One region of the Streptomyces sp. NPDC093544 genome, then DNA from elsewhere that is predicted to be linked to it. Evidence: riboswitches for the same ligand, from Rfam matches in the RefSeq annotation. Region 1 holds a riboswitch; the other holds the start of a gene.

Region 1 (5,066 bases):
CGTCTTCCAGCTTCCGCGCGAGCACAGGGTCGTCGTTCGTGTACGGCAGCACGGTGAACCCGTCGTCCACCAGCGTCTCCGCCGCGTCCAGCAACTCGATCGGATCGGGCAGCAGCGTGCGCTCGTCGGCGATGACCTCCAGCTTGATCACGTCGGTGCCCAGCGCCTCGCGCGCGAGGCGGGCGGTCAGTACGGCCTCGCCCGCGGTGAAGCAGCCCGCCGTGTTCGGCAGCACCCGGATGCCGAGCCGGTCGAGGACGGACAGCACCGAACCGTGCACGTAAGCGTTTACGCGCCGCATCGCGACCGTCGTCAGCTCCGTGCCGGAGGCGACGAGCGAGCGCTCCAGGACATCGAGGCTGGGCGCACCCCCCGTACCCATGATCAGACGGGACGAGAAGGACGTACCACCGAGGACAAAGGGATCGTCGGCCATGGGTCAGCCTCCTTGGACTGCGGTGAGGACTTCGACGCGGTCTCCCTCGGCGAGGGAGGTGGACGACCACTGCCCGCGCGGGACGACGGTTTCGTTGAGCGCGGCGGCGACCCCGGACGGGGCCGGGGTGAGCGCCGCGACGAGCGTGTCGAGAGCGGTGCCGGCGGCGATGCGCTGCCGCTCCCCGTTGACGAAGACGCTGACGAGGATGTTCATGCGGGCTGCTCCGTGCGGGCCGGGCTGAAGCGCTTGGGGGTGAAGGGGCGTGCCACGTCGGGCAGTTCACCGGTGGTCAGGGCGTGCGCCATCGCGTCGCCGGTGACGGGGGTCAGCAGGACGCCATTGCGGTAGTGCCCGGTCGCCAGGAGGAGCCCGTCGAGCTCGGTCGGACCGAGCAGCGGCGCGTTGTCGGGCGATCCGGGGCGCAGCCCGGCGCGGGTCTCGGTGAGCGGCAGCTCGGTGATCCCCGGGACCAGCTCATGGGCGTCTCGCAGCAATTCGTAGACGCCGCCCGCGGTCACCGTCGTGTCCCAGCCGAGCTCCTCGTTGGTCGCGCCGACGACGAGCTCGCCGTTCTCGCGCGGCACCAGGTAGACATGGCTGCCTCGCACGACGGCGCGCACGGTGCGGCTGAGGAAGGGCGCGTACGGCCGCGGCACCGTCAGCCGCAGCACCTGCCCCTTCACGGGGCGCACGGGCGGCAGTACGGCCTCGGGAACGCCCGCGAGGCGCCCGCTGAGACTGCCCGCGGCGAGGACCACCTGCCCCGCCGACAGCTTGCTGCCGTCCGCGGTGACGACTCCCTGGGCCCGGTTCCGTACCACGCCCAGGCGCTCGGCCCACGTCCGGCGGAACACCACCCCGGCCCGCTCGCACGCTGTGACCAGGGCCTTCGCGAGGCGGCGCGGATCGATCTGGTGGTCGCCGTCGACCCGCAGCCCGCCGCGCACGCCGGGCGCGAGCATCGGTTCGAGGCGGCGGCACTCGCGGCCGCTGAGCCACTCCGAGTCGAGCCCCGACTGACGTTGCAGGGTGTGCAGTTCGCGCAGGTGGGCTCGGTCGTCGGCGTCGAGTGCGACGGCCAGGGTGCCGCACCGGCGGTAGCCGAGATCCTGGCCCGTCGCCTCGGTGAGCTCGGCGACGAAGTCCGGGTACCGGTGTGCGGAGGCGAGGTTGAGGCCCAGCAGGGTCTGCTCGCCGAAGTGCAGTTCGGTGACGGCGGCGAGCATGCCGGCCGCGACCTGCGCGGCGCCGCCGCCGGGCTCGGGGTCCACCAGCGCGGTCGTCAACCCGCGCTGCGCGGCCCGCCAGGCCGTCACGAGCCCGATGATTCCGCCCCCGATGACAAGGACGTCTGTGGTGCCTGATGTCAGGGATGTACGGGATGTATGTGATGCCTCTGATGGTGTACGCGACATGGGCGTCCAGCCCCTCCCTTCGCCGGCATGACCCGGATCAGGTTCGTACGGTCGGAGGCCGTCCCAGCCTCCCTCTCAGCCCGGTGCGTCCGGACTCCCGCGAGTGCTTTACGTTGGCCAGCCTAGCTCGCTGCGTATGTCTCAGTAAGGGAGCCTCCGCGGTCATCTCCTGGGTACCCGCGAGGGTGAGCGGTGCGCCGTCGGTCAACCCGACCGGCGCGGAGCAGGTCAGGACGGGCGGTGTGGAGCAGGTCACTGAGCACGCCACCTGACTGACGAATTGTCAGCTGTCTATGGTGATCCGGTGACCGAGAAGACGCAGGTTCAGGAGCGGACGGTACGGCAGGTCGTCGTCGTGGGCGCGGGCATGGCGGGCGTGCAGACCGCGGTCGCCCTGCGGGAACAGGGGTTCCCCGGCGGCGTGACGCTGATCGGGGCGGAGCCGCACCAGCCGTACGACCGGCCACCGCTGTCCAAGGCCGTACTGCTCGGCAAGGCCGAGGGCTCCGCCTTCGACCTCGACTTCGAGGCACTCGGCATCGACCTGCGGCTCGGGCGCGAGGCGCTCGGCGTACGCCCCGGGGACCATGAGCTGGACACGGCCGCGGGCCCGGTGCCGTACGACGTCCTGGTCATCGCGACGGGCGCGGAACCGATCCGGCTGCCGGGCACGGAGGGCGTGCCCGGGGTCCATCTGCTGCGCACCCTGGACGACGCCGAGCGGCTGCGTCCCGTGCTCGCCCAGCAGCACGACATCGTGGTGGTCGGGGCGGGCTGGATCGGCGCCGAGTTCGCCACCGCGGCGCGAGAGGCGGGCTGCGCGGTGACCGTCATCGAGGCGGCCGACCGGCCGCTCGCCGGGGCGCTGCCCGCCGAGGTGGCCGCACCGATGACCGCCTGGTACGCGGACAGCGGGGCCTCGTTGCGCACCCACGCGCGCGTGGAGCGCGTCGAGCCCGGCGCGGTGGTGCTGGACGACGGCTCCCGGGTGCCCGCGGGCGCCGTGGTCGTCGGTATCGGCGCGCGCCCCGCCACCGCCTGGCTCAGCGGCTCCGGCATCGAGCTCGGCGCCCACCGAGAGGTCGTGGCCGACGACCATCTGCGGACTTCCGTGCCGGACGTCTACGCGGTCGGCGACTGCGCTTCCTTCCCTTCGGGAAGGTACGAGGACCGCCTTCTGGTCCACCACTGGGACAACGCCCTCCAGGGCCCGCGCACGGTGGCGGCGAACATCATCGGCGAGTTCCCCGTGGCGTACGACCCCGTCCCGTACTTCTGGTCCGAGCAGTTCGGGCGCTTCGTCCAGTACGTCGGCCACCACGCCCCCGCCGACACCATCGTCTGGCGCGGTGACCCGTCCAGCGCTGCCTGGACGGTCTGCTGGCTCCATGACGGCCGCCTGGTCGCCCTCCTCGCGGTCGGTCGGCCCAGGGACCTGGCGCAGGGCCGGAAACTCATCGAGGCGGGCATCCCGATGGACCCGGAGCTGCTCTCGGACCCGTCGCGGCCACTGAAGACGGCGACGGTGACGCCGTAGTCGGGACTGGTTCGCCGTAGGCGGAACCGGTGCTGGACGGGCGAGAACCCATGCCGCACGGGCGATCCGGCCGTGCGGTGACCCGATCCTGACGGGACTCGGCTACCGAGTGTCAGTCCGGGATGGCAGGCTTGTCGTGTGACCGAGATTGACGCAAAGATCGATGCTCTCGTCCCCGCCTGGCTCACCCTCCCCGACATCGCCGAGCAGTTCGGTGTCGAGGTGACCCGCGTCCGGCAGCTGGTCAGGGAAGGCCAGCTGATCGCCGTACGCCGTGGTGAGAACCGCGCGCTGCACGTCCCCGCCGCTTTCATCGACGGGGCCGAGCAGAAGGTCGTCAAGGGCCTGACAGGCACCCTGACGCTCCTGCGGGACGACGGTTTCTCCGACGAAGAGATGCTCGAGTGGCTCTTCACCCCCGACCCGAGCCTGCCCGGCACCCCCGCACAGGCTCTCAGCGAGAATCGCGGCACGGAGGTGAAGCGTCGCGCCCAGGCGCTCGCCGTCTGACCGAGACAGACCGTCCGATGTTCGGACCACGGCGGCCATGGACCACCCCGGCCGCCGTGGTCCCCACGCACCGACAACGGGGGATCCACGCATGCCCGACAACGCCGCAACCGCACGCGCCCAGCTCGCCGACGCCCGTGTCTACCTGTGCACGGACGCCCGCAGGCGCCAGGGCGACCTCGCCGATTTCCTGGACGCGGTCCTGGACAGCGGTGTCGACATCGTGCAGCTGCGCGACAAGGGCATGGAGGCGGCCGAGGAGCTGGAGCACCTCCAGGTCTTCGCGGACGCCTGCGCGCGCCACGGCAAGCTGCTCGCGGTCAACGACCGGGCGGATGTGGCGCACGCGGCCGGTGCCGATGTGCTGCACCTGGGCCAGGGCGACCTCCCGGTTCCCGCCGCCCGCGCCATCCTCGGCGACGAGGTCCTGATAGGCCGCTCCACGCACGCCGGGTCCGAGGCCGCGGCAGCCGCCGTCCAGGAGGGCGTGGACTACTTCTGCACCGGCCCCTGCTGGCCGACCCCCACCAAGCCCGGCCGCCACGCACCCGGCCTTGACCTGGTCCGGTACACGGCCTCGCTGGGCACCGACCGCCCCTGGTTCGCCATCGGCGGCATCGACCTCGGCAACCTCGACGAGGTGCTGGAGGCGGGTGCCCGCCGCGCCGTCGTGGTGCGGGCGATCACGGAGGCGGACGACCCGGGAGCGGCGGCGGCGGAGTTCGCGAAGCGGCTGCGCGGAGTGCAGCTGCCCGAGGAGTCGGCCGAGTAGCCGTCCGGGTAGTTGTCCGAGTAGCCGTCCGACGGCTTGTCTGAATAGCTGTCCGATTGGCTGAATAGTTGTCCGGCCGCTGTCCGAGGAGTGGACAAGAAGTCGACAAATCGGACAATTCTCGGCTGTGCGGTTGGGGGACCGCATCCCCCTGGCTAACCTGCGGGTATGGCCCTCGGATCTGCTTCCACCAGGACTGACCACGCGCGAACCGTGCGCGACATGCTCGCGACCGGCAACAAGACGTACTCGTTCGAGTTCTCCGCGCCGAAGACCGCCAAGGGCGAGCGGAACCTGTGGAACGCGCTGCGCCGGGTGGAGGCGGTCGCGCCCGACTTCGTCTCCGTGACGTACGGAGCCGGCGGATCCACCCGCGCGGGCACGGTCAGGGAG
Region 2 (5,066 bases), on a different contig from region 1:
ACGACTCTTCCTGGGCGCCGCCGCCACAAGCCGGGTACTGGGGGCCGTCCGAGCAGGGGCCTGTCCAGGGGGCTGCCCCGGCGGGTCCCGCATACGATGCGTATGACGCGCAGCACACTCGGCCCATGCCCATCGTGCCCGACGTACCCGAACATGGCGGAGACCAGGATGACGACCGGGGGGCCGCTCGGCTGAGCGGTCCCCTGTTCCGCGACGACACACCGGCGACGGCGCCGCCCTACGGGGGCCCGTCGCAGAAGCCGCAGGAGCCCATGCCCAGCGCCCCACAGCCCGCCCCCGCACCGCAGAAGAAGAGCGCGGGACGGGACTTGGGCGCGGCCATAGGAGTGGCTGTCGGGCTCGGTGTGGTGATCGTCGCGTCCTTGCTCATCGTCAAGGCCGTCTTCATCGGCGTGATAGCGGTCGCCGTGGTGGTGGGGCTGTGGGAGCTCACCTCGCGGCTGGAGGAGCGCAAGGGCATCAAGGCGCCTCTCGTGCCGCTGGCGCTCGGCGGTGCGGCGATGGTCGTCTCCGGTTACGTCCGGGGCGCCGAGGGTGCGTGGGTGGCGATGGCACTCACCGCACTGGCCGTCCTGGTCTGGCGCATGACGGAGCCCCCCGAGGGCTATCTGAGGGACGTCACGGCCGGTGTCTTCGCGGCCTTCTACATCCCGTTCCTGGCCACGTTCGTCGCGCTGATGCTCGCGGCCGACGACGGCTCACGGCGGGTACTCACGTTCCTGCTGCTCGCCGTGGTCAGTGACACGGGCGCGTACGCGATCGGCTGGCGCTTCGGCAAGCACAAGCTGGCGCCGCGCATCAGCCCCGGCAAGACCCGCGAGGGCCTGGTCGGAGCGGTCACCTTCGCGATGGCGGCGGGTGCGCTGTTGATGGAGTTCCTGATCGACGACGGCACCTGGTGGCAGGGCCTGCTCCTGGGCCTCGCGGTCGCGGCCAGCGCCACGCTCGGCGACCTCGGCGAGTCCATGATCAAGCGTGACCTGGGCATCAAGGACATGGGCACGTTGCTGCCGGGGCACGGCGGAATCATGGACCGGCTGGACTCGCTGTTGCCCACGGCTCCGGTGGTGTGGTTGCTGCTGGTGATCTTCGTCGGGTCCGGCTGACCTGCTGTTGTGAATGCGTCTGTACGTCGCTGACGTGCGGGTTTGTCGGTGAGGGGTTCGTTGTCCACAGGGCGGCGAGCCCCTCTCCGTATGTCTGCGACACTGGTACAGCCATGCCTAAGCCCGGAGAACTTACATTCGTCGCCCCGCGCGGAGCCAAGAAGCCGCCGCGGCATCTTGCCGATCTCACGCCCGCTGAGCGTAAAGAAGCGGTTGCCGCGATCGGTGAGAAGCCGTTTCGTGCCAAGCAGCTGTCGCAGCACTACTTCGCGCGGTACGCGCACGACCCCGCGGAGTGGACGGACATCCCGGCCGCCTCGCGCGGGAAGCTTCAGGAGGCGTTGCTTCCTGAGCTGATGACGGTGGTTCGGCATATGTCGACCGACCAGGAGACCACCCGCAAGACCTTGTGGCGGCTCTTCGACGGCACGCTCGTCGAGTCCGTGCTGATGCGGTACCCGGACCGGGTGACCATGTGCATCAGCTCGCAGGCCGGATGCGGGATGAACTGCCCGTTCTGTGCGACCGGGCAGGCCGGGCTCGACCGGAACCTCTCCACCGGCGAGATCGTGCACCAGATCGTCGATGGCATGCGGGCGCTTCGGGACGGGGAGATCCCGGGTGGTCCGGCGCGGCTCAGCAACATCGTGTTCATGGGCATGGGCGAGCCGCTGGCCAACTACAAGAGGGTGGTCGGGGCGATCCGCGCGCTGACCGACCCCGAGCCCGACGGGCTCGGTCTCTCGCAGCGTGGCATCACCGTCTCGACCGTCGGGCTCGTCCCGGCGATCAACCGGCTGTCCGACGAGGGCTTCAAGTGCCGCCTCGCCATCTCTCTCCACGCACCCGACGACGAGCTGCGCGACACCCTCGTACCGGTGAACACACGATGGCAGGTGCGGGAGGTGCTGGACGCCGGCTGGGAGTACGCGGCCAAGTCGGGGCGCCGGCTCTCCATCGAGTACGCGCTGATCAGGGACATCAACGACCAGGCCTGGCGTGGTGACCGGCTCGGGCGGATGCTCAAGGGCAAGCCCGTGCATGTCAATCTCATCCCGCTGAACCCGACGCCGGGTTCGAAGTGGACCGCCTCGCGGCCCGAGGACGAGAAGGCGTTCGTCGAAGCGATCGCGGCGCACGGGGTGCCGGTCACCGTTCGGGACACCCGTGGTCAGGAGATCGACGGGGCGTGCGGTCAGCTCGCGGCCACCGAGCGGTAGCCTGGCCACCGTGGTTGCGTACGTGCATCCTTAGTTCCTACATCTTCATATTCCGACAGGGGAGCGCCACAGCGCTGAGAGTGCGGTAGCCGGGTCACCGGCGGGCCGCAGACCCTCAGAACCTTGCCCAGGTCATTCTGGGTAGGAAGTTCGGTCAATACTCAAGCTGTTGCGCCCTGCCCGGGAACTGTCAGAGGTTCCCGGGCAGGGCCGCGTCTCTTCCTGGTCATCCCAGGAGGAATTCAGTGAGCAAGAAGAAGACGATCACGGCCGTCGTTGTCGGTCTCGGGCTCGTCACGCTTTCCGCGTGCGGCTCGACCGACTCCGGTTCCGGGAGCGGCGCCGACTCCAAGACCGTGACTCTCGTCAGCCATGACTCCTTCGCCTACTCCAAGGACGTGCTGAGCGCCTTCGAGAAGGAGTCCGGGTACACGGTCAAGGTCCTCAAGGACGGCGACGCCGGGCAGGCCGTCAACAAGGCGATCCTCACCAAGGACAACCCGCAGGGCGACGTCTTCTTCGGCGTCGACAACACCCTGCTGTCCCGCGCGCTCGACAACGGGCTCTTCCAGTCCTACGAGGCCAAGGGCTCGGACGAGATCCTCCCGGAGTACCGGGTCGACGAGGACAAGCACCGAGTGACGCCCATCGACACGGGCGACATCTGTGTCAACTACGACAAGGCCTACTTCACCGAACACAAGCTGACGCCGCCGCAGTCCTTCGATGATCTGATCAAGCCCGAGTACAAGAACCTGCTCGTCACCGAGAACGCCTCGACGTCCTCGCCCGGCCTCGGCTTCCTGCTCGGGACCGCCGCCAAGTACGGGGACGACGGCTGGCAGGACTACTGGACGAAGCTCAAGGCCAATGGCGTCGAGGTCGTCGACGGCTGGGAGCAGGCGTACAACGAGGACTTCTCCGGCTCCGCGGGCGGCAAGAAGGCCAAGGCGGACCGGCCGCTCGTCGTCTCGTACGCCTCCTCGCCGCCCGCCGAGGTCATCTACGCGGACCCGAAGCCGAAGACCGCGCCGACCGGCGTCGCGACCGGCACCTGCTTCCGGCAGGTCGAGTACGCGGGGCTGCTGAGCAACGCGAAGAACACCAAGGGCGGCGAGGCGCTCATCGACTTCCTGATCACCAAGCAGTTCCAGGACGACATGCCGCTGAACATGTTCGTCTACCCGGTGGTGGAGGGCGCGAAGGTGCCGGCCGAGTTCACGGAGTTCGGGCCGCAGGCCAAGGACCCCGAGACCATGGCCCCCGACAAGATCGCCGAGAACCGTGACCAGTGGATCAAGTCGTGGACCTCGCTCGTACTGAAGTGACGCCCCGGGCGGGTAAGAAGTCCCGTGAGCAGTCCCGCCGGGGAGGCGCGGCGCGGCTCGGGCTCATGGCCCTGCCCGTCGCGTTCTTCGGCGTCTTCTTCGCCTACCCCGTGGCGGCGATCGTGGCCCGCGGCCTCAAGGTCGACGGGGTCTGGCAGCTCGGTCGGATCTGGGACGTCCTCGCGCAGTCCGACATCCGGCACGTGCTGTGGTTCACCACCTGGCAGGCGCTCGCCTCGACCGCGCTCACGCTGCTGATCGCACTCCCCGGCGCGTACGTCTTCGCGCGCTTCGATTTCAGGGGCAAGCAGGTGCTGCGGGCGGTGGTGACCGTGCCGTTCGTGCTGCCGACAGTCGTCGTCGGTACGGCGTTCCTCGCCCTCGTCGGCCGGGGCGGACTCCTGGACGAGCTGTGGGGCGTACGGCTCGACACCACGGTCTGGGCGATCCTGCTCGCGCATGTCTTCTTCAACTACGCGGTCGTCGTCCGCACGGTCGGCGGGCTCTGGTCACAGCTCGACCCGCGTCAGGAGGAGGCCGCCCGGATGCTCGGCGCCTCCCGGCTCGCGGCCTGGCGGAAGGTGACGTTGCCGGCCCTGAGCCCGGCCGTGGCCGCCGCCGCGCTGATGGTGTTCCTCTTCACCTTCACCTCCTTCGGTGTGGTGCAGATCCTCGGCGGCCCCACCTTCTCGACCCTCGAGGTCGAGATCTACCGGCAGACCTCGGAGATCTTCGACCTCTCCACGGCGGCGGTGCTGACGATCATCCAGTTCGTCGCGGTGGGCGCGATCCTCGCCGTGCACGCCTGGACCGTACGGCGCCGCGAGACCGCCCTGCGTCTGGTGGCCCCGGAGACGACCGCACGTCGGCCGCGTGGGGCCGGGCAGTGGGCGCTGCTGGCCGGGGTCCTCGCGACCATCGCCGTACTGCTCGTGCTGCCGCTGGCCGTGCTGGTCCAGCGGTCCCTGGACGCCCCCGACTTCGGGTACTACAGGGCATTGACGACCGACGACAGCGGCATCTTCCTCGTCGCGCCGATCGAGGCGATCGGCAACTCCCTGGAGTACGCGCTCGCCGCCACCGCCATCGCCGTACTGATCGGTGGTCTGGCGGCCGCGGCCCTGACGAGGCGTGCCGGACGTCTCGTACGAGGCTTCGACGCGTTGCTGATGCTGCCGCTGGGGGTGTCGGCGGTGACCGTCGGGTTCGGGTTCCTGATCGCGCTGGACGAGCCGCCGCTGAATCTCAGAAGCAGTTGGATCCTGGTGCCGCTCGCGCAGGCACTGGTCGGCGTCCCCTTCGTCGTACGGACGATGCTGCCCGTGCTGCGGGCGGTGGACGGGCGGCTGCGGGAGGCCGCGGCGGTGCTCGGGGCGTCGCCGTGGCGGGTG

The links. Region 1 has a riboswitch for thiamine pyrophosphate ahead of thiO (glycine oxidase ThiO). Riboswitches for the same ligand answer to the same signal wherever they lie in the genome.
Region 2: linked by a shared signal. The riboswitch ahead of AB0N66_RS04960 (thiamine ABC transporter substrate-binding protein) and the one ahead of thiO (glycine oxidase ThiO) in region 1 are both predicted to bind thiamine pyrophosphate.

What each region holds. Positions count from the first base shown of each region.
Region 1 covers NZ_JBFBEA010000002.1:56,055-61,120, forward strand. The annotation lists gene AB0N66_RS02575 (thiazole synthase) at 1-436, opposite strand, end outside; gene thiS (sulfur carrier protein ThiS) at 440-652, opposite strand; gene thiO (glycine oxidase ThiO) at 649-1,809, opposite strand; TPP riboswitch at 1,852-1,965, opposite strand; gene AB0N66_RS02590 (FAD-dependent oxidoreductase) at 2,159-3,391, shown strand; gene AB0N66_RS02595 (Rv2175c family DNA-binding protein) at 3,530-3,901, shown strand; gene thiE (thiamine phosphate synthase) at 3,993-4,673, shown strand; gene metF (methylenetetrahydrofolate reductase [NAD(P)H]) at 4,842-5,066, shown strand, end outside.
Region 2 covers NZ_JBFBEA010000003.1:136,846-141,911, reverse strand. The annotation lists gene AB0N66_RS04970 (phosphatidate cytidylyltransferase) at 1-1,127, shown strand, start outside; gene rlmN (23S rRNA (adenine(2503)-C(2))-methyltransferase RlmN) at 1,241-2,347, shown strand; TPP riboswitch at 2,395-2,513, shown strand; gene AB0N66_RS04960 (thiamine ABC transporter substrate-binding protein) at 2,593-3,675, shown strand; gene AB0N66_RS04955 (iron ABC transporter permease) at 3,741-5,066, shown strand, end outside.